DNA from 3 places in the Alkalibacillus sp. S2W genome. Region 3 is predicted to be linked to each of the others. Evidence: riboswitches for the same ligand, from Rfam matches in the RefSeq annotation. Region 3 holds a riboswitch; each other region holds the start of a gene.
The links. A riboswitch is a leader RNA that binds a small molecule or an ion and turns the genes downstream of it on or off. The one in region 3 is predicted to bind cobalamin.

Region 1 (7,639 bases), 510 kb from region 3:
CTAAAAATGCTTGTGGTGACTTCTCTTTAACGAACCGTTCATATCCATCGGCAATAAATTGATTCCGTTCGATTAGGATCTCATCATGCTTCCAATACTCGAAGATCTCATCCTGTTCTTGTTTGTCCACTAGTGATGACAGGACATACGAATAGGACTGGTTGTGAACGACTTCTTGAAACGATAACACTTGCATGAGCGCTGCCAAGCTTGAATCGGTTAAAAAATCTGCGACTTTTGCAGAATAATCTGTTTGTACAGAATCTAAAAACGCCAATAACCCAATAATCTTTTTAAATGATTCACGTTCATCTTCAGTTAATTCAGGCCACTGTTTCTGATCATTCGACATATTGATTTCAAATGGCGTCCAGAAGTTAGCTAGCATGTTTTTATACATAGGATAAGCCCATTTAAACCGTACGTCATCCCAATTAAGCACATTGGAACTCTCACCATTAATAATCCCTGTTGACTTATTGGGTGCATTAAGATCATATAATTGTCGTTCATGCATAGTTTTTTCCATGATTAGCCTCCTTTATGACTCACAGCTTACGCAATCTTCAATGTCTGAAGAGGTCGAGCGTGTATAGTACGTCGTTTTAAAACCTGATTTCCAAGCTGACATATGCAAATCGAGCAATTCTTTCGCTTTAATCGTATTTCGTACATAGAAATTAAACGAAATCGATTGATCAATATGTTTTTGTCGTTTGGCGTTTTGCTCAATCGTCCATTGATGGTCGATATCATAAGCTGATTTATAATACCAAACTGTCTTCGGACTTAGATCAGGTGCCGTAACCGGAATCTTGTAGTCTTTCTTTTCTTCGGAATAAAACTTTTTAAAAATCGGATCAATGCTTGCCGTGCTACCTGCAATAATACTCGTACTTGAATTCGGTGCGACAGCCATTAAATAGCCATTTCTAAGACCATATGTCTGCACGTCCTGTTTCAACTTATTCCATGCATCACCCGTATAATCTTTATTGTCAAAATAACGTCCATCATGCCATTTTGAACCTTCAAACAATGGGTAAGCCCCCTTCTCTTGCGCTAACTCCATACTTGCTTGAATCGTTAAATAGGCAATCTTCTCATATAACTCATCCGCAAACTGCACGGCTTCTTCAGACTCCCAAGCAATTTTGTTTAGAGCGAGTAAATGATGATACCCAAACGTCCCTAATCCGACAGCACGATATTTCTGATTCGTCATTTGTGCCTGCAACACAGGAATATTGTTCAAATCAATCACATTATCTAACATACGGACTTGAATCGGAATCAAACGCTCAAGAACATCTGCAGGGACTGCTTTACCTAAGTTGATACTCGATAAATTACAAACAACAAAGTCTCCAGGCGATTTCGTCACAACGATTTTCCCGTCTTCAGTATGTTGCTCATCGACGGTCGTTGCACTTTGATTCTGCATGATCTCAGTACAAAGGTTCGAGCAATAAATCATGCCAGCGTGACTATTCGGATTTTGCCTGTTTGCCTCATCACGGTAAAACATATAAGGTGTCCCTGTTTCTAATTGACTCACCATAATCCGTTTCATCACATCAATCGCAGGAACCGTCTCTTTTGTTAAATCAGGATGGTTCACACACGCTTCATATTTCTCTCTAAATGACCCAGCACCTTGTTCTTCATCATAATAATCTTCTAAACTAAAGCCCATCACATCTCGAACTTCATGCGGATCAAACAAGTACCAATTTTCACGTGCCTCCACTTTCTCCATGAAAAGATCAGGCAATGTCACACCTGTAAACAAATCATGCGTACGTTGACGTTCGTCACCATTATTTAGTTTCGCATCTAAAAACTTAAATATATCCTGATGCCAGATATCCAAATAAACCGCAATAGCACCCTGTCGTTGACCGAGTTGATCAACACTAACTGCCGTGTTATTTAATTGCTTCATCCATGGCATCACACCACTTGAAACACCTTTAAAGCCTTTAATCGAACTACCGTGTGAACGAATCTTGCCCAGATAAACACCTATGCCGCCACCATTTTTCGATAGGTTCGCTATATCCGTATTCGAATCATAAATCCCTTGCAAACTATCATCAACGGTATCGATAAAACAGCTAGACAATTGACCATATGATTTACCTGCATTTGCTAATGTTGGTGTTGCAACGGTCATATAAAGATTGCTCAAAGCCCAATACGCTTCTTCAACCCATTCCATACGTTTCGATTCCGGCTCATTCATCATTAACGTCAATGCAATCGTCATAAAGCGTTCTTGAGGCAATTCATAAACGCGTCCTTCATGATCCGTTGCCAAATAACGATCAGCCAATGTTCTCAATCCTATATACGTAAAGTAACGATCTCGTTCTGGATCAATCATATTCTCAGCTTGCTTCAGTTCTTCAGCCGTATATGACGTTAAAATATCACCACTGTAAATTTGTTTTTGAGTTAATACATGTTGTAAGTCATAATAAGAACCATAACGCTCTCTCGCCTCGTATTCTCTGTTTTGTCCTGCTTCTTTGTATAACTGTTCTAAGTAAATATTGGCACACACAAAAGTCCAGTCAGGTTCCTCTGGGCTAATTAAATCAAGGCCCCGCAATAATAATTCATTTGTTATTTGAGCTTTTGTCACTTCGTCCTTGCTACCAATAGCCGTCAACACTTTGTCTTCGTAAAGCTCTACGTCTAAATGATCGTACCCCTTTGTAACGCGTTCAATAAACCCCCGTAAACGCTCTTCTAAAAATGTTTCCTGATTTTGTCCTGTGACCACTTTCGTTACTACTTTAGTTACTGTATCCATTCTGTCACGCCTCCCTAAACAAAAAAATTCGCTTCCAACGAGGTTGAAAGCGAATAAAACGACCTATATGACAATAGTAGGATTCTTAGCCTACCTGTAATCACCTGTGTCGTTCCATTCTCTTTCACCCCGAAGACAATGTAACTCGGCTCATACAGACAGGTCTCCTGACTTACGCTTCACTTTACTATGGGCCTTCCCTTATAAGCAGCATTAACTAATCTTATAAAGTGGCAAACCCATTTCATCCACGTTTACAGTTGCGGGGGCAGTTTTGGATTCTCACCAAATTCCCTATTAAGCCTCATAAAGGCATCCGTATAAGCTGAATACAATATGTAGTTTTAAATTAAATAAAAACAACTATATATAGAGTTTAACTAATAATCATTTAAAACACAAGAGATTTTTAGCACTTTATTTATTAAGCATTTTTAAAAATAAACTCATCTCGTTACAAATTACGTTAGAACAATAATAGTTAAAATACGTACTTAGATCATTATCGAATTCCTAACAAAAGATAAAAGTAAATTTATAATAAAAAAAAGCTGATAAACAGATTGTCTACCAACTTGGCTTATGTAATCATATAAAAATTTTTGGAGGCGGCAACCGGATTCGAACCGGTGATAAAGGTTTTGCAGACCTCTGCCTTACCACTTGGCTATGCCGCCATCTAAAGCGGATTATTCGAGAAGTCTAAACTTAAAAAAATGGAGCGGAAGACGGGATTCGAACCCGCGACCCCCACCTTGGCAAGGTGGTGTTCTACCGCTGAACTACTTCCGCTAGTGGCTGGGCCAGTAGGATTCGAACCTACGCATGACGGCACCAAAAGCCGTTGCCTTACCGCTTGGCCATGGCCCAATGTCAAATGGGGCGACCGGAGGGATTCGAACCCTCGAGTGCCGGAGCCACAATCCGGTGCGTTAACCTCTTCGCCACGACCGCCATATGGCAGGGGTAGTAGGAATCGAACCCACATCAAAGGTTTTGGAGACCTTCGTTTTACCATTAAACTATACCCCTATAAGTGGTGGAGGGGGACGGATTCGAACCGCCGAACTCTGAGAGAGCGGATTTACAGTCCGCCGCGTTTGGCCAACTTCGCTACCCCTCCAAAACAAATGGTGGCTCGGGACGGATTCGAACCGCCGACACACGGATTTTCAGTCCGTTGCTCTACCGACTGAGCTACCGAGCCATATGTACTACTATTTAAATTTTAAAATGGCGGTCCGGACGGGACTCGAACCCGCGACCTCCTGCGTGACAGGCAGGCATTCTAACCATCTGAACTACCGGACCTTTTGGTTGCGGGGGTAGGATTTGAACCTACGACCTCCGGGTTATGAGCCCGACGAGCTACCAGACTGCTCCACCCCGCGATATTGTCTGCTTTTCATATTGAAAACAGATTAAGTTTAGAAAGATGACACGTTTATTAGTTTACGATTTTTTAAAATGAAAGTCAACTAATAATTTCAATGGTGGAGGATGGCGGGCTCGAACCACCGACCCCTTGCTTGTAAGGCAAGTGCTCTCCCAACTGAGCTAATCCTCCGATCAGGAATGACCCGTACGGGACTCGAACCCGTGTTACCGCCGTGAAAGAGCGGTGTCTTAACCGCTTGACCAACGGGCCGTATAATTAATGGCGGAGAGCGAGGGATTCGAACCCTCGAGACCGCGGTAGCGGCCTACACGATTTCCAATCGTGCTCCTTCGACCACTCGGACAGCTCTCCAAAAAAATGGCTCCAGCGGCAGGATTCGAACCTGCGACCAATCGGTTAACAGCCGATTGCTCTACCTCTGAGCTACGCTGGAATATTTTCAACTGTCCTTGAAGGAGAATTGATCAGCCCGGCGACGTCCTACTCTCGCAGGGGAAGAACCCCAACTACCATCGGCGCTAGAGAGCTTAACTGCTGTGTTCGGCATGGGAACAGGTGTGACCTCTCTGCCATAATCACCGGACAAATAATTATGTACCAACTTCATGGCGACATGTTTAATTATATTCACCTTCGAAGAAAATTTCAAGGTTAAAATGAAATTTAATTCCTCTTAAAAAGGGTACAAGTACCCTCAAAACTAGATAAGATGATACCGTGCAACGTCGACCAGGCGTCTTAACCGTTAGTTAAGTCCTCGATCGATTAGTATCCGTCAGCTCCACGTGTCACCACGCTTCCACCTCGGACCTATCAACCTCATCGTCTCTGAGGGATCTTACTTGCTCGAGGCAATGGGAAATCTCATCTTGAGGGGGGCTTCATGCTTAGATGCTTTCAGCACTTATCCCGACCACACGTAGCTACCCAGCAGTGCTCCTGGTGGAACAACTGGTACACCAGCGGTGTGTCCATCCCGGTCCTCTCGTACTAAGGACAGCTCCTCTCAAATTTCCAACGCCCACGACAGATAGGGACCGAACTGTCTCACGACGTTCTGAACCCAGCTCGCGTACCGCTTTAATGGGCGAACAGCCCAACCCTTGGGACCGACTACAGCCCCAGGATGCGATGAGCCGACATCGAGGTGCCAAACCTCCCCGTCGATGTGGACTCTTGGGGGAGATAAGCCTGTTATCCCCGGGGTAGCTTTTATCCGTTGAGCGACGGCCCTTCCATGCGGAACCGCCGGATCACTAAGCCCGACTTTCGTCCCTGCTCGACTTGTAAGTCTCGCAGTCAAGCTCCCTTCTGCCTTTACACTCTGCGAATGATTTCCAACCATTCTGAGGGAACCTTTGGGCGCCTCCGTTACTCTTTGGGAGGCGACCGCCCCAGTCAAACTGCCCACCTGACACTGTCTCCGAACCGGATCACGGCTCGGGGTTAGAATGTCCGTACAGCCAGGGTGGTATCCCACCGGCGCCTCCGCCGAAGCTTGCGCTCCGGCATCTTAGGCTCCCACCTATCCTGTACAAGCTGTACCAACATTCAATATCAGGCTACAGTAAAGCTCCACGGGGTCTTTCCGTCTTGTCGCGGGTAATGCGCATTTTCACGCATAGTATAATTTCACCGGGTCTCTCGTTGAGACAGTGCCCAAGTCGTTGCACCTTTCGTGCGGGTCGGAACTTACCCGACAAGGAATTTCGCTACCTTAGGACCGTTATAGTTACGGCCGCCGTTTACTGGGGCTTCGGTTCAACGCTTTGTCCCGAAGGACGAACGCATCCCCTTAACCTTCCAGCACCGGGCAGGTGTCAGCCCCTATACTTCGCCTTACGGCTTCGCAGAGACCTGTGTTTTTGATAAACAGTCGCTTGGGCCTTTTCACTGCGGCTCCCTAGGCCGTAGCCTAGATGAGCACCCCTTCTCCCGAGGTTACGGGGTCATTTTGCCGAGTTCCTTAACGAGAGTTCTCCCGATCACCTTAGGATACTCTCCTCGCCTACCTGTGTCGGTTTGCGGTACGGGCACCTCTTTCCTCACTAGAGGCTTTTCTAGGCAGTGTGAAATCCGGGACTTCGGTACTTATGTTCCCTCCCCATCACAGATCATGCGTCCGATGGACGGATTTGCCTATCCATCACACTCTCTGCTTGGGCGTGCACATCCGGTGGCACGCTTCCCTTATCCTCCTGCGTCTCCCCGTCGTTCGAACGGAAAGGAGGTGGTACAGGAATTTCAACCTGTTGGCCATCGCCTACGCCTTTCGGCCTCGGCTTAGGTCCCGACTTACCCTGAGCGGACGAGCCTTCCTCAGGAAACCTTAGGCTTACGGTGAAGAAGATTCTCACTTCTTTTTCGCTACTCATACCGGCATCCTCACTTCTAAGCGCTCCACCAGTCCTCACGGTCTGACTTCTAAGCCCTTAGAACGCTCTCCTACCATTGTCCTGCGGACAATCCGCAGCTTCGGTGATGTGTTTAGCCCCGGTAAATTTTCGGCGCAACGTCACTCGACCAGTGAGCTATTACGCACTCTTTAAATGATAGCTGCTTCTAAGCTAACATCCTGGTTGTCTGAGCAACGTCACATCCTTTCCCACTTAACACATACTTAGGGACCTTAGCTGGCGGTCTGGGCTGTTTCCCTTTCGACTATGAACCTTATCACCCATAGTCTGACTCCCAACGGTAAGTCATTGGCATTCGGAGTTTGACTGAATTCGGTAACCCGATAGGGGCCCCTAGTCCAATCAGTGCTCTACCTCCAAGACTCGCTACGTTGAGGCTAGCCCTAAAGCTATTTCGGAGAGAACCAGCTATCTCTGTGTTCGATTGGCATTTCACCGCTACCCACACCTCATCCCCGCATTTTTCAACATACGTGGGTTCGGGCCTCCAGTCAGTGTTACCTGACCTTCACCCTGGACATGGGTAGATCACACAGTTTCGGGTCTACGATGACGAACTGATACGCCCTGTTCAGACTCGCTTTCGCTGCGGCTCCAGATCTGCTCTTTAACCTTGCTCGTCCTCGTAACTCGCCGGTTCATTCTACAAAAGGCACGCCGTCACCCATTAACGGGCTTCGACTACTTGTAGGCACACAGTTTCAGGTTCTATTTCACTCCCCTTCCGGGGTGCTTTTCACCTTTCCCTCACGGTACTGGTTCACTATCGGTCACTAGGGAGTATTTAGCCTTGGGAGATGGTCCTCCCGGATTCCGACGGAATAACACGTGTTCCGTCGTACTCAGGATCCACGCCGGAGGATACACCGTTTCGATTACCGGGCTTTTACCGTCTCTGGCGAACCGTTCCAGGTTGCTTCATCTACCGTGTATCTTGATCACTCCGTATGGCGTGTCCTACAACCCCAAGACGCATGCGCCTTGGTTTGGGCTGTTTCCGTTTCG
Region 2 (7,639 bases), 220 kb from region 3:
TAATCACATTCGCTAATGTGAATATAGCCAGTAATACGCCCAACCCGAGTGGGATCAAAAACCCTAGATGTTTTTTCCATTCACGTGATAAAACACCATTAATCGCTTCAATTAGCCGTTCATAAATACCTAAAATAACAGCAATCGTTCCACCACTTATTCCAGGGACAATATCACTGATCCCCATAATAATACCTCTATATAAATTCCGCCATTCCATACAAACGTCAACTCCTATTCCATGTTACATACCTTCATCTATTCTATTATACATAACATGGTCAGTGGAAGATGCCCTTATAATAAAATTTGTGGAATATCTTTGACAGGATGACGAACGATTTGTGGCGTCGTTCGATAGACGGCTTCTAATGTCTCGGTAGTCAAAATATCATCACTAGACCCTTGCTTGACGATTTCACCTTGGTTAATCAAAATTAACCGATCACAATATTGCGCGGCTAAATTTAAATCATGCAACACCATGAGCACTGTTAAGCCTGTTCGCTCTTGCCAAGCTTTCACGATGTTCAAGACCTCCGTCTGATATCCAATATCTAAAAAGGATGTTGGTTCATCGAGTAATAATAAATCAGGATCCTGAACCATCGCCTTCGCAATCGCGACGCGTTGACGTTCACCACCACTTAGTGTGTCGAGCATTTGGTCTTTTAAATCCGTTAACCCTGTCATAGTTAACACATGATCAACCCGACTTAAATCATCTGCACTTTCACGTTGGAAAAATTTCAAGTGTGGATAACGTCCCATCATCACCGTATCATAAACAGTCATTGGATAAGGTGCGAGTCCATCTTGTGTCAGAACAGACACACGTTGAGCTTTTTTCTTATGCGACCATCGTTTCACGTTTTGGCCAAACAATAACACTTGCCCATCTGTCACCTCATACATCCCTGAAATTAATTTCATTAATGTTGATTTCCCGGCGCCATTTGGACCAATTAACCCAACGCACTGCCCGGCTTCCACATCAAAGGATACATTAGAAACAAGTGTCTGCTCGTCAACGGTTTTCGACACATGTTGTAAGGAAAGCATATCGATTCCTCCTAAAAGTACTCGCGTTTTGCCTGACGCAATAAATAAATGAAAAATGGCGCGCCTAAAAAGGCTGTAATCACACCGAGCGGTAATTCTCGGGGTGCTAGGATGACACGCGCTAATGTATCCGCTCCTACAAGAAATAGCGCGCCTCCAATAATTGATAATGGTAATATCATGCGATAATCAGATCCAACGATTAGCCGAATCATATGGGGTACGACTAGTCCCACAAAACCAATCGCACCTGAAACGGCAACTGCTGCGCCAGTCATGAGCGATGCTAAGATTAGCAGAATAAATCGAGTTCTTTCTACCGATACGCCGGAATGGTGCGCCACTTCCTCACCTAGTCCGAGCATGTTAAGTTCTCTCGTAAACATCATGGCCACAATTGCTGTAAGAGCAATCACTGGTAAAACAACTGCGTTATAACTCCAATCCGTCAACGTCAAGCTACCCATCATCCAAAACACAATCGTCTGCAATTTCTCATTTGCTAATGACATGACCAATGACAAACAGGCACCTAAAAATGCTTGAACAACCACACCTGCTAAGATAATCGTTTCCATTCTGACCTTTTGACCGATTCGAGCAATCGAATAAACGACCATTAATGTCGCAAACCCACATATGAACGCAACGACAGGTAATGTCATCTGCCCAATCCAAACCATTTGGATACCAAACACAAACGTCATTGCTGCGCCAAATGATGCTCCTGATGAAACACCTAATATAAACGGATCAGCTAACGGATTGCGTAACACTCCTTGATAAAGCGCCCCTGCTAAAGCTAATGCCGCCCCTACAACAGAAGCAAGTAAGATCCGTGGCATCCGCAAATCTAACACGATCGTCGCTGTTGAATCAGGCCAATCACGCTCGATCCAGTCCCCCATAATCGGGACGTGTGACAATATAACTCGCCAAACAGTCGTAAACGATATTTGGGCTGACCCCAGTGATATGGATAACCCCATTAATATCACTAAACCTATTAATAAACTGATCATCGTTAGCCATAAGGTCGAACGCTTTGCCATCATCAACATCCATTCATTTTACACTTATTCCATCTCTTCTGGATACAATATTTCTGCCAGTCTCTCTACACCTTGAGCCAAACGCGGTCCAGGTCGTGAAAGAAGGCTGTTTTTAACATCATAAATTTCCTCATTCTGAACAGCTGAAATACTATCCCAACCATCACGGTTCATGATTGTTTCGTGTGCACCTTCTGTCGTTTCACCATATGTCGTAATAATGACATCTGGATTTTGTTCAATAACGACCTCTTCACTTACTTGTGGCCAACCTTCTTGATCGGCGATGATATTCTTACCACCTGCTAATGTTAGAACCTCATGTATGAAAGATCCTTCACCGCCAGAAAATAGTTCCGGTCCTACTTCAATCCACACTTTTTTACGTTCTTCTTCAGGAATATCACTTACCTTATCTTGAACATCACTGACCGTTGTCTTCATACCATCAATGACATCCTGAGCTTGGTTCATTTGACCAGTAGCTTGACCAACTAGTTCAATATCGTGATACACCTCTTCTAAACTTTGAGAACCAATAACTAACACCTTTAATCCGGCTTCACGCATAGCATCAATATCGTCAGCATTTTGAACATCCGCGACGACTAAATCTGGTTCTAAACTAACAATTTTTTCGATATTCAGATTCATATCCCCGACTGTTTCAACGTCGTTTACCTCTTCAGGATAATCTGCCCATTCAGACACACCATCTACCTGATCACCAGCACCTACTGAGTATACAACCTCTGTCGCGCTTGGAATGACGGACACGATTGATTCGGGTTCTTCTTCAATTGTTACCTCAGTATCTGTACGATCAGTTAACGTCACGGGATACGACTGTTCCTCAGATTCACTGGATTCATCGGATTCTCCAGTTTCATTCGATTCATTTTCAGTTGTCTCTTCTCCGCTGTTTTCTCCATTACTCGCCTCTTCGGACCCCTCATCGCTTTGGCAAGCTGTTAACCCGACAGCTAACACGATTAATAACGTGAGAAGCCATTTTTTCAAGTTGCTTTGCATCATCTGTACCGCTTCCTTTCTATGATAAAAAATGCGCTTATTTCCTCCATGGACAGAAGAAAACAAGCGCATGTCGCTTTACTATATACAAATCAATCGATCGATTGATATATAGCGTTCCCTTTAGCCCCGAAGGAAATCAGCTAAAATATATAGGCAGGTTTCCTGACTCAGGATCTTAGCGTCTAACCCCTTCCCGTCGATTCGACAGTGGTTTGGTTAGTTGCTCCTCTACACAGTGGCGGGACCGCGCCGGATTCACACCGGACTTCCCTATTAAGTGAATGCTACTCGTCATTCACACCTATATATTTTATTGATTAAATTAATCTAATTTTAATCTTAAGCTGAAAGGTCATCAACGTCAAACAAATTTTGTTATTTTCTTGAATATTAACTTTAAAAAATGATTCGCTGTCCGATATTAATCTAGTAAGAAATATCGATGAAATTCGACATATTTATTAAGTTTAGGAGGTTGATTATGAAACGAATCAAAATCACTGTTCTACTACTATTCACACTAATGATGACAGTCGCATGTTCATCAAACAGTGAGAATATAGACTCAAGTGAGGACACCCTAAGTGCTGGGCTTCTCGTCACAGAAAGCGGTATTGGTGATAATGCCTTTAGTGACTTAGCCTTCCAAGGATTAACACAAGCACGAGATGAATTAAATGTGGTTTTTGATTACCGCGAACCATTAGATGAGAACTATGAAGAGAAGCTTCAACAGCTCATCGACCAAGACCATGATGTCATCTTTGGTCTCAGCTTCACAACGTCACCTGCCATTAAGGCAAAAGCAGAGGAATATCCAGACCAACAATTTGTCGTGATTGATGACACGATTGACCTACCAAATGTGACGTCAATTACCTTTAAAGAAGATGAAGGTAGCCGTCTTATCGGCTTAATTGCAGGAATGCGCACAGATAGTGACGTCGTCGGTTTTATCGGTGGTGTTGAAAGTGACGTGATCCAGAAATTCGAAGATGGTTTTAAACAAGGTGTTCAAGAAGCCAATCCAGATGCTGAGATTTTAACTGAGTACGCCGGAACTTTCGATGATGACCAATTAGGGGCTGAGATCGCTAGTAATATGATTGATGAAGGAGCCGATTACATATTCCCATCTGCAGGTTTTACTGGAACAGGTGCTTTACAAGAAGCACAAAGTCAGGGCATTCATGCATTTGGTGTCGATACGGACCAATACACGATTGCTGAAGATGCCGTTGTTTCATCCATGGTCAAGAACGTCAATATTGCCATTTATAATGTAATGGAACAGCTCAGTAACGGTGAATCACTAGAAGGAAATCACCGCGAATTAGGACTAGAAGAAGAAGGGGTTGGTTTAGCGCCAATTCGCGTCATAGAGCTAACGGATCAACAACAACAGACCTTAGATGATGCACAAAATTAATCCGGAAAGGAGTCTTTGAATGTCCATTAAAAAACGATTGTACATAATGACATTGACACCGCTTATATTGAGTTTACTAATCGTGTCATTTATTGCTTATCAGATGATTAATTTACAAGATTCATCACAAGATGACATTGATGTCTTACTTGAAAGTAAAGATATCTATTCTCAGCTTCAATCTACTGAACAGGCTTTGTCTACTTACTTCTACAGCCCTTCTGCAGCAACGAAACAAGAGGCTGAATTGCAAGTAGAGCAAACAAATGAAACAATTCAAGGGATTATGGATTTAGTTGAGACAGAGGAGCAACAACGCTGGGCTAGCCAAGCGCAAGAAAAATATTCGAATTGGCAAACAGCAACCAATGAAGCGCTCGAATCTGAGAATATGAACAACGTCCAACAGCAAGCATTAAGAACTGCTGGACTTGTGAATGATGCCTACATGTTAGAACGTGCGAGTAATAATTGGTATGATCAGAATATCGAAGAACAGCAAAATATGATCAGTGGAATACTGATGATTATTTTAATCGCGAGTATGATCTTGATTATCTTCACATTATTCTTAACCCTTAGATTATCGAACCGCATTGCTAACCCACTACAAGCATTATCACGACAAGCACAAGAAGCAGCTTCTGGTAAACTATCATTAGACATTGACGTTGATGAGAAAGAAAAAGATGAAGTCGGCCAGCTTAAGCGTTCATTTAAGACGATGATTGAAAACTTAAAGGACACCGTCGAATCCATCCATTCTATTAATCGACGTGTAGACGACTTTAGTACACAACTAAACGATGAAATTAAAAGTTTAACAGAGGGCAGTGAACAAGTCGCAAGTTCTACCGATGAATTAGCTCAAGGTAGTCAATCAATTTCTAACGATGTCCAAGATGCGGTGACACTCGTTGAAAATATGCAACATGATTTTGAAGCAAATGCTGAAGAAAGTGACGCCGCCAATGAAGAAAGTACCCATGCACAACAAGCTGTCCAAGACGGGCATAAAGCACTTGTCTCACAGAAAACCATTATGGATCAGAACCAAGAAGCAATGGCAGAAGTTCGTTCCTCAGTAGAACAATTCACGCATTACACGGAGCAGATTGAACAAGCTGTTGCACTTGTAAACGATATTGCTGAACAAACGAACTTACTTGCTTTAAATGCAGCGATCGAAGCTGCGCGTGCTGGTGAACACGGTAAAGGTTTCGCCGTTGTAGCTGATGAAGTTCGTAAATTAGCTGATCAATCAACTTCAGCGACAGATGATATTAAACAAATGGTTGATCAAATTCGCCAAGGTGTTGATAAAATCAATGTTCAAACGGAAGAAACAACACGTCTAAGCGAAGAACAAGTGAATGCAGTCGATACATCTGAGCAATCGTTTAATAATATCGCTGAGCATGTCAGCCAAATCTATGATCGCCTAGAGAAACTATCACAAAATATGAACGAATCACGTAAGCAATCTGAGCAAATCACCGCAACAATGGAAAGCATTAGTTCTGTTACTGAAGAAACAGCCGCAGGTACTGAAGAAATTTCAGCCTCAGCAAGCGAACAGCAAAATGCCTTCCAAAAATTACAACAAGAAGCTGAGAAACTTGAAATGATGATTGAAGAATTAAATGAAAAGACATCACATTTTCACTAAGTAAATCGGTCCCTTTCGACAACATAACAGTTAAGTCGAAAGGGATTTTTACATTCGTTACCTTTTTGCTTACAATACTAATAGAAGGTAAAATCATACAATTGTTTTATAACAGTCCATCCTACTCTTATAAATTAGGTGAAAAAATGTTTAATGTGAGCTCATTCATTCAATATCATAGGACAAATCAAGGCTTATCCCAGCGAGATCTTGCAGATGGAATATGTTCGATCTCATATTTAAGTAAAATAGAAAACGATACGATTGAACCAAGCCAAGATCTATTTAATATGTTATGCGAACGATTGGGTATCTCACTTGAATCTTTTAATAAAATGACGAACTATGCTATTGAAGACGAAATCATGTGGCTTTATAAACTTATTTCGAAAAAGAATTTCAATGAAGCGAGCTCTTACTATCAATTTTTAAAAAACCAATTAACTCCTTTTCACCATGAACAAATCATCCATTTATTCAAGTTAATCGAACTTTATTATTTTATTGAAATGAAAGATGACCGAGTTAATTACTACGAAATAGATGAGCTATTACAAATGGAATCAAGCTTCGAGGAAGAAAAACGCTACTACTTTCTTAAAATCATGGGCGTTTACTATATTCACCTTGCTTATCCTCACCAAGCGATTCTATATCTCATCGATGCTGAACAAGTCCTAACGCGTTATGCGATGAAAGATCCTGATTTGTATTATTTAATTGCTGCTACTTACACCAGATTATCTGAACCTGCTCGCAGCAATCACTATTGTCAAATCGCTAAAGAACAATATATCAATGTGTTTATGTATCCCAAAATTACCAATTGTTACATCTTATTCGGCATCAATTATACATTATTGCAAGCATTTGATATTGCAGAACGCTATTTCTTTCAAGTATTAAACTCAAGACCGATGATGGATTCAGATCATGTAACGGCCAATGTACAGTATAATATTAGCTTCATGTATTGTGAAAAACAAGAGTGGGAACACGCATTGAACTACTTAGAACAAGCTTTATCAGGATTTTATTCTACTTTTGAAAAACTTCATTGTGTTCAACTAATCGCAAAATCTTATCATCATTTGCAGGAATATGACGAAGCCGTGTCGTATATTGAATATGGTAAACAATTAAGTGATCAGATTGGTGATCAGAAAATTCGTTGTTTATTATGGCTGTTAGAACACCGAATTTATGATACCCTTCACACAACACAGTTTATTAATGAAGCTGAACAATACTGGCTCAATTATTTGGTTGAACGAGGAGAAAATAGGACTTTAAAACAACTATATTTCTTCCTTGCAGAGTCATTAGTCAGTCAGAACCGCGACAGAGAAGCAATTATGTATTATAACAAGTTGATGCAATTAGGCATCTAAA
Region 3 (7,639 bases):
GGCGAGCAGTCAGGTCATATTATTTTCCTAGATTATAATACTACAGGCGATGGCATGTTAACGGCTCTGCAATTACTTAATGCGATGCGTGAAACAGACCGTTCATTGTCATCACTGGCTGATGAAATGGAGAAATTCCCACAGGTGATGCAGAATGTGCGCGTGATTAATAAGCAGGAAGTGCAAGTTAATCAAACTGTACAAGAAGCAATCGACCGTGTTGAATCTGAACTGGGTGATAAAGGTCGCGTGCTCGTAAGACCATCCGGAACTGAGCCAGTCGTCCGTGTCATGGTTGAAGCCCCTACCAAAGAAGAATGTGAAAAGTATGTTTCTGAAGTCGCGAAGGTGATTGATGAAACATATGGTTTAAAAGATGCATAAAATATCACAAGCATAAGGAGTGACGCGTTCATTCCTTATGCCTATTTTATGACATAAGGTTATAAAAAGCGCCAAGATGATTGACCTTATGCCATTCAATGAGTAAAATATTGAGTGGTCGCTGTTGTCGACCCATGAGTCAAATAGAGAAAGGAGCTTAGCAGGGAAACGAATTTAACTTAAAGCGCCAGGGCTATTTCTTTGACCGCTTAATAAGGAATAGTTGACGAGGTGGAGGTTCAATCGAGTGTTCGGCGGATGCCTCCCAGTTGCTGCATCTCAACTGACATGTATATCGTGAAAACATAGAGGCGACTCTATGCACAACCACGCTATACAAGATGCCCAAAACAAAACACGAGAAAGGGGCAAACGACTGCCCCTAACAAGAAGGATGCTGTTGTTTGCCTCTTTCATCTATAGGAGGATACACAGTATGTGCGGAATTGTAGGCTATATTGGCCAAGAAGATTCAAAGGAAATTTTATTAACGGGATTAGAAAAGTTAGAATATCGCGGGTATGATTCAGCAGGGATTGCAGTGCGTGATGAAGCAGATACGAACTTATTTAAGGTTAAAGGACGAATCGCGAATTTACGTAATGAAGTTGATGAATCCGTTAAAGCGAATATCGGGATTGGCCATACACGTTGGGCAACCCATGGTGAGCCAAGTACGACAAACGCTCACCCTCACCAAAGCACGTCAGGTCGTTTCACGTTAGTTCATAATGGTGTAATCGAAAACTTTGAAGAACTGAAACGTGACTACTTAGCTGATGTGAACTTTGTGAGTGAAACAGATACTGAAATTATTGTTCAGTTAATCGAAAAGTTCGCGAATGAATTAGGCGATGCGCTTGAAGCATTCCGTAAAACAATTAGCTTATTACATGGTTCTTATGCGCTAGCTGTCTTAGACCGTGATCAACCAGAAGTTGTCTTCGTTGCTAAGAACAAAAGCCCACTACTTGTCGGCTTAGGCGATGACTTTAACGTCGTAGCAAGTGACTCTATGGCTATGCTACAAGTAACGGATCAATTTGTTGAGCTTATGGACGGTGAAGTTGTGCTTGTCAAACAAGACAATGTTGAAATCCAGAAGCTTGACGGGACAACAGTTGAACGCGATCCATTTACGGCTCAAATTGATGCAAGCGACATTGAAAAAGGGACGTACCCACATTTCATGTTAAAAGAAATTGATGAACAGCCTTTTGCAATGCGTAAAATCATTCAAGAATATCAAGATGATAACGATGAGATTAAACTAGAAGAAGACGTACGCCAAGCGATGGCTAACAGTGATCGTGTTTATATTATTGCAGCAGGTACGAGTTATCACGCAGGTTTAATCGGTAAAGAATTTTTAGAGAAGATTGCGCAAGTGCCAACTGAAGTGCATATTGCCAGTGAATTCTCTTACAATATGCCATTATTATCTGAAAAACCATTATTTGTGTTCATTTCACAAAGTGGTGAAACGGCTGACTTACGTTCAGTTTTAGTTGAAACAAATCGTTTAGGTCATCCCGCACTGACGATGACCAACGTACCAGGATCAACCCTTTCTCGTGAATCAGATTACACGTTACATTTACACGCAGGACCTGAAATTGCCGTCGCATCAACGAAAGCTTATACAGCACAGATGGCCGTTTTAGCGATCCTAGCCGTTGATACAGCACGTGCGAAAGGTCTAACGCTCGACTTCGATCCATTGAAAGAACTTGGCATTGTCGGTAATGCGATGGAAGCTTTATGCGATCAGAAAGAAGAATTCGACCAGATTGCACGCGATTATTTATCAACAACGCGCAACTGCTTCTTTATCGGACGTGGCTTAGACTACTTTGTCGGATTAGAAGGCGCATTAAAACTAAAAGAAATCTCTTATATTCAAGCAGAAGGTTTCGCAGGTGGCGAGCTCAAACACGGTACGATTGCTCTTATTGAAGACGGAACCCCCGTCATTGCGCTTGCGACACAAGAACACGTCGACGGCTCAATCCGTTCCAACGTACAAGAAGTCGTGGCACGTGGCGCGAATGCATGCATCATTAGCCCAGAACACTTAACCCGTGAAGGCGATGCATTCTCCATTCCAACCGTGCATCCACTATTAGCACCACTTGTGTCGGTGTTACCAATGCAATTGATTTCGTATTACGCAGCATTACACCGTGACTGCGACGTGGATAAACCACGTAACTTAGCGAAAAGTGTGACGGTGGAGTAGTAAGTGATTGATGGAGAGACTATATTTGTCTCCCCAAAACTCAAACTTACCATTTGGAACTCAAATTTACTTCGTGAAACTGAAACTTACCAGATGAGAGTAGAAGCCCGCGGGTAAGAACAAGTATAGAGCAGGAAAACAGGAAGAGCTGATGTCGTTGTAACAGACGATGTCAGTTCTTTTTTTGTCTTCTCTCCCGCTTCATCTCAAGAGATCATCTCAACTGCTTCACCCCTTGTCATGTCTAATCTCAAGCCGCCTTCAACAAATCCCTCAGCATCCTTTTCTCCTTTGATCTCATAAGCCCTCCGGCTTCCTAATTACCTATTCCTATTCATCCCTTACGCCCTTTTCACTCTGCCCTCTACTCATCTACTTCTGGTAACTTTGAGTTCCATTTCAGCCTACTTACTCGACAGGTTTCGACACGAAAAATCGGCGATTTTGTGGTAAGTTTGAGTTAAATCGGAAATTAGACAAAATAGGGTTGAGGGCTGTTGTGGTGAGGGTTTAAGGGTGATTTGGGCGTGGTAAATTTGAGTTTCAAAGGCACAATATTTGTCTCCCCAACACTGAAACTTAATAGAAGAGAATAGAGATCTGCAGGTAAAAGCAGGATCAAAGGAAGAGCTGATGTCGTTATAACAGACGATGTTAGTTCTTTTTTTAGCATCAAAATAATGCTTGCCTGCCAGCTTGCTAAATGACAACAGTTTGTAAGAGCGATTTTAATTAGCGAAACCTTAATCACCATTCAGTTTCTCATACTTTTATCATAACGTATGGAAATTTACACGAACCCTTGTAATACGAGGTATAACATTTTATACTGTAACTATATTCCAGCGAAAGGGAAGAGTAGGTTATGGATAAAGAAATGATGAAGGGAAACATTGATTTGATTCTGTTGTCATTGATTGCAGAAAGGGATTTGTATGGGTACGAAATGACGAAGAGGCTTAAACGTTTGAGTGATGAAGCGTATAGCATGAGTGAAGGAACGTTATACCCAGCGCTAAAAAGAATGGAACGCAAGGGTTGGGTGACTTCGTACTGGAGCGCCCCGGAAGGTGAAAGACGGAAAAAATATTACACGATGACCAAAGAAGGCGAAACCGAACTTGAGCGTAAGCAAAAAGATTGGGCATCGATTCAAAGTCTGCTTCATAAGGCTAGAAGATCGTATGACACGTAAGCTGGAGGTTTATGTGAAGCGGATCGCCGCACAGACTGACTGCAGTCGCTCTGAGCAAGAAGATCTGTATGAAGAGATGTTAACACACGTTCTAATGCGACGCGATGAAGAAATGGAAGCAGGCAAAACGGAAAAGGAAGCGGAGGAAGAGGCGATGAAAATGTTTGGGAAAGAGGCTCATATCGGAGATGGTTTACAACAGGTGATGTTTCCGTACCGCCGAGAGTTGCTGCTCTTACTTTCCTTACTCGGTTTTTTGTTTACATTTGGAAAATATGCAATGGTCCTTGTTCAAGATCAGACAGCCCTTTGGTATCTTTTCGTCGGAATTGTTGGTCATTCGATTGTACTGTTTTTTGCATTGAACCGTACTTTTGTCGTCAACCGGAAGCTTTGGCTGGCACTTGGTTTGGTACTGAACCTATTGTTTCTTATGACTCAATGGTCGACTTATTATAATTTCTCAATTCCGGCACTTCTTTTGATGTTACTGCTCAATTTGTACCTTTTGTACCGGACAGTTTTGACGTATGAACGCCATAAAGACCAAATAGTGTCCCGGCGAATCATCCATATCGTCAATATTACGCTTTCTCTCGTCGGTGGGCTAGCAGCATTGTATATTTACCTTATGGCTATGGGATTTGGCGCTCCTGCTACTATTTTGTTAAATGTGTTTATTCCTATGGCCTTATGGGCAGTGCTTTATACGGTTCAGATAAGGTTGCTTCCTCGTTATCCGAAACTGATGGTTGGAAGCTTGGCTCTTACCGTTCTCATTCTGGCTTACATGTTTTGGCCGTTTATCGTTCCATCTGTGATGGGGTTGTTTGAATAAGGAGGCAATCAAATGAATAAAAAAGGAATGTTTATTGTATTCGGTTTCATTATTGTTGTGACAGTCGGTTTTGCCACGGCGGGAGGCATAGTGGAATCCAGTCAAAACACAAAGCCGTCTTTTACCGGCGAATACAACGTCGCATCAGATGGGCGTATCGCTTATGTGATGGAATCAGACGGCAGACAGACCCTGTATTTGAAGGATCGCGAAGCAGAACATCTTGAAGTCTACGCGGCCGAAGAATCTAAGAAGTTGTGGAGTCCAGTGTTCAACGAAAACGGCGATTTGTCTGTTGTTGAAACGACGGGTTACCCGGAAGCTCCCTCTGGTAAACAAGAATTTCAGCTTGAACACAGCGATGTTCATACGATTTCCGAGGAAGGTGGAGATGTAGAAACCGTTTTACAGGTACGTGGTGTTATCACTGATCTCGTGAAGGATCCGGCACATAACCGCTGGATTATCAATGGTATCCATCTCAGTACGCAAGGGGAGCCAGAAGAAGGGTTCATACCTTACGCATCGGGTTTATATACGTTGAAGCCGAACGGTGATTTTGAAGAAATACAGTCGTTTGAGACGTATTCACCAAGTTCGCTGAGCATAGCAGAGAATGGGAAAAGAATGCTCATGGTGCTACCTGATGATTATGAAAATGCCACGCCTGATTCGATGTTTGAATCTGTGGAACGGATTTATGAAATGAACATCGAAAAGCCGGAGGAGATGAAGGTCATATCTAATAAAGACAGTGAAGTCCCGATCAGTGAAGTAGTGTGGATGGAAAATCAAAATAAATTATTATACCAGACAATCATGAATTACGGGGAAGACGGTTTGTATGAGTATGACATGGTATCGTATGATCGTTCATCTGAAGAAGAAGGAGATCGCCTTCGCATTAATGATTCCGTACAGCATGCAAAGCTCAGAAGAGACAACACACTTTTGTATTATGTGAAAGAGGTGAGCGAAGGGAACCAGTCAGAAACCTTTGAACTGTTCCAGTATCGCCTAGAGAGTGGGGAAGAAGAAAAAGTTGAGCTTCCATCGTAACTCTTTTGAATACTTCTTTTTTACAAATTCAATTGACAAGACGTTTGAAGTAGATATACATTAGAAGATAAGGCATTGCCTTGAGTTGAAAACTGAATGCGTTCAATGGTGGCTTTATGATAAAGCTGAAAAGGGAAGACCGGTGAAATTCCGGCACGGTCCCGCCACTGTAAAGATGATTCATATAGGTGGATCCCACTGTTCATAGAACGGGAAGGGCTATATGAAGATGATTCTGAGTCAGGAGACCTGCCATTGGAAAGAACATTTGATCCTACGGGAGATAGGAGGGTGTTACATGTGACTAGGCCAGCAAGTGATTGCTGGACAAATTTGTATGTAATCTTAAATGCCCAAGTGCACCTTCTTTTAGGAGGTGTATTTTTTTATGGGGGAAGAGAGGAGAAATGGTGTGGAACCACTACCTATAAGTTATTCGAGAATGTCTCAAACAAGATTAGTATTACCACCAGATACGAATCATATGGATACGATATTTGGTGGGAAAGTTTTAGCCTATATTGATGAAATTGCTGCGTTAACAGCGATGAAACATTCTGGCAATGTGGTTGTTACAGCATCCATTGATTCAGTCGATTTTATATCATCAGCTCAGGTTGGTGATGCCTTAACTTTGGAAGCTATCGTGACTAGTACTGGACGAACATCGATGGAAGTGTATGTGAAAGTATTTGCTGATAATTTATTACTTGGCAAAAAAGTACTGACTACAGAATCGTTTATGTCGATGGTGGCGGTAGATCGTGATCGGAATCCGACTGAAGTGCCTGGGGTTATTCCAGAAACTGAGGAGGAGTGTCGGTTGTATGAAACTGCAAATTCGAGAAAAGAACTTCGAAAAAATCGGATGCGTTTGAAATGAAAAAACGGAGTAATAAAAATATTCGATGTCTAAAATAAATTAAACGTAAATTAGGAAGTAGGCATCGAAGGATCATTTAGATTTTAATGGACATTTACCATCTATTCCAGAATAGACACGGAAGAACTGAGATCAACTCTCAGTTCTTTTTTTATATCAGCCTCTTAATTAAACAAACATTCAATTATGATGGATAAATTTAATGAAAAAGCAAAAATTACTATGTAGGGTAGGTATTTCGAAAAAGTGGAGGAAGTCATATGAATGTCGCGAACGTTTTAACGATTATTGGATTTGCATTATTAATGATTATTCTATTGGCTATTGGAGTTATTGCATTTTATTTAATCAGGGTCGATCGAACGCAAAAGCAGCATCCAATTTTACGTAATTATCCTTTAGTCGGTAGGATGAGATATTTTCTAGAACGTATTGGGCCAGAAATGCGTTCTTATTTATTTAATAGTGATAACGGTGGAGAACCTTTTTCACGTGTGGAATATGAGGATATCGTTAAAAAGGCTAAATATAAGCGTGATGTATTAGGATTTGGGTCCAGACGAGATTTTGAAGAAGAAGGCTTTTATATACGAAATTCAATGTTTCCAAGATTAACAGAAGAGTTGAAAATGGACCGAATGACAGAAGTCCTAACTAATCGTTATTTACTGATTAAAGAGCCATTATTCACGCAAAAAGTAGAGGAATGGGAATCTGATCAATCTCTAGCTTATTTGTTAGATGAACAGGATTCGATTGTGATTGGGCCAAATACTAAGAATCCGTTTAAGGTTAAAGGCCAAATTGGGATGTCGGCCATGAGCTATGGATCGTTGGGTGACCGGGCTATTACAGCATTATCTGAGGGGTTAGGCATTGCCCAAGGGACTTGGTTGAACACTGGCGAAGGAGGCATATCTGATTACCATCTAAAGGGTGGAGTGGATATAATTATGCAAATTGGGCCAGGACTATTTGGTGTCAGGGACCGTGAAGGGAATTTCAGTTGGGAGGCTTTGAAAGAAAAAAGTGACATTCCTG

Region 1: it holds a riboswitch for cobalamin, as region 3 does, so the genes downstream of both, ACKXGF_RS03890 (ribonucleoside-diphosphate reductase subunit alpha) here and ACKXGF_RS01165 (acyl-CoA thioesterase) in region 3, are expected to answer to the same signal.
Region 2: it holds a riboswitch for cobalamin, as region 3 does, so the genes downstream of both, ACKXGF_RS02315 (ABC transporter substrate-binding protein) here and ACKXGF_RS01165 (acyl-CoA thioesterase) in region 3, are expected to answer to the same signal.

Annotation. Positions count from the first base shown of each region.
Region 1 is NZ_CP177234.1:708,382-716,020, reverse strand. Features, by position in the region: gene ACKXGF_RS03895 (ribonucleotide-diphosphate reductase subunit beta) at 1-529, opposite strand, end outside; gene ACKXGF_RS03890 (ribonucleoside-diphosphate reductase subunit alpha) at 542-2,818, opposite strand; cobalamin riboswitch at 2,958-3,153, opposite strand; tRNA gene ACKXGF_RS03885 (tRNA-Cys) at 3,422-3,495, opposite strand; tRNA gene ACKXGF_RS03880 (tRNA-Gly) at 3,536-3,610, opposite strand; tRNA gene ACKXGF_RS03875 (tRNA-Gln) at 3,614-3,688, opposite strand; tRNA gene ACKXGF_RS03870 (tRNA-His) at 3,697-3,772, opposite strand; tRNA gene ACKXGF_RS03865 (tRNA-Trp) at 3,777-3,850, opposite strand; tRNA gene ACKXGF_RS03860 (tRNA-Tyr) at 3,856-3,941, opposite strand; tRNA gene ACKXGF_RS03855 (tRNA-Phe) at 3,950-4,025, opposite strand; tRNA gene ACKXGF_RS03850 (tRNA-Asp) at 4,053-4,129, opposite strand; tRNA gene ACKXGF_RS03845 (tRNA-Met) at 4,133-4,209, opposite strand; tRNA gene ACKXGF_RS03840 (tRNA-Val) at 4,310-4,385, opposite strand; tRNA gene ACKXGF_RS03835 (tRNA-Glu) at 4,395-4,466, opposite strand; tRNA gene ACKXGF_RS03830 (tRNA-Ser) at 4,477-4,568, opposite strand; tRNA gene ACKXGF_RS03825 (tRNA-Asn) at 4,576-4,650, opposite strand; rRNA gene rrf (5S ribosomal RNA) at 4,685-4,800, opposite strand; rRNA gene ACKXGF_RS03815 (23S ribosomal RNA) at 4,963-7,639, opposite strand, start outside.
Region 2 is NZ_CP177234.1:416,087-423,725, reverse strand. Features, by position in the region: gene ACKXGF_RS02330 (DUF368 domain-containing protein) at 1-220, opposite strand, end outside; gene ACKXGF_RS02325 (ABC transporter ATP-binding protein) at 298-1,062, opposite strand; gene ACKXGF_RS02320 (FecCD family ABC transporter permease) at 1,074-2,114, opposite strand; gene ACKXGF_RS02315 (ABC transporter substrate-binding protein) at 2,139-3,149, opposite strand; cobalamin riboswitch at 3,284-3,469, opposite strand; gene ACKXGF_RS02310 (BMP family lipoprotein) at 3,631-4,578, shown strand; gene ACKXGF_RS02305 (methyl-accepting chemotaxis protein) at 4,598-6,247, shown strand; gene ACKXGF_RS02300 (helix-turn-helix domain-containing protein) at 6,394-7,638, shown strand.
Region 3 is NZ_CP177234.1:195,649-203,287, forward strand. Features, by position in the region: gene glmM (phosphoglucosamine mutase) at 1-384, shown strand, start outside; gene glmS (glutamine--fructose-6-phosphate transaminase (isomerizing)) at 821-2,623, shown strand; gene ACKXGF_RS01150 (PadR family transcriptional regulator) at 3,489-3,818, shown strand; gene ACKXGF_RS01155 (permease prefix domain 1-containing protein) at 3,832-4,656, shown strand; gene ACKXGF_RS01160 (hypothetical protein) at 4,669-5,715, shown strand; cobalamin riboswitch at 5,805-5,987, shown strand; gene ACKXGF_RS01165 (acyl-CoA thioesterase) at 6,104-6,598, shown strand; gene ACKXGF_RS01170 (FMN-binding glutamate synthase family protein) at 6,859-7,639, shown strand, end outside.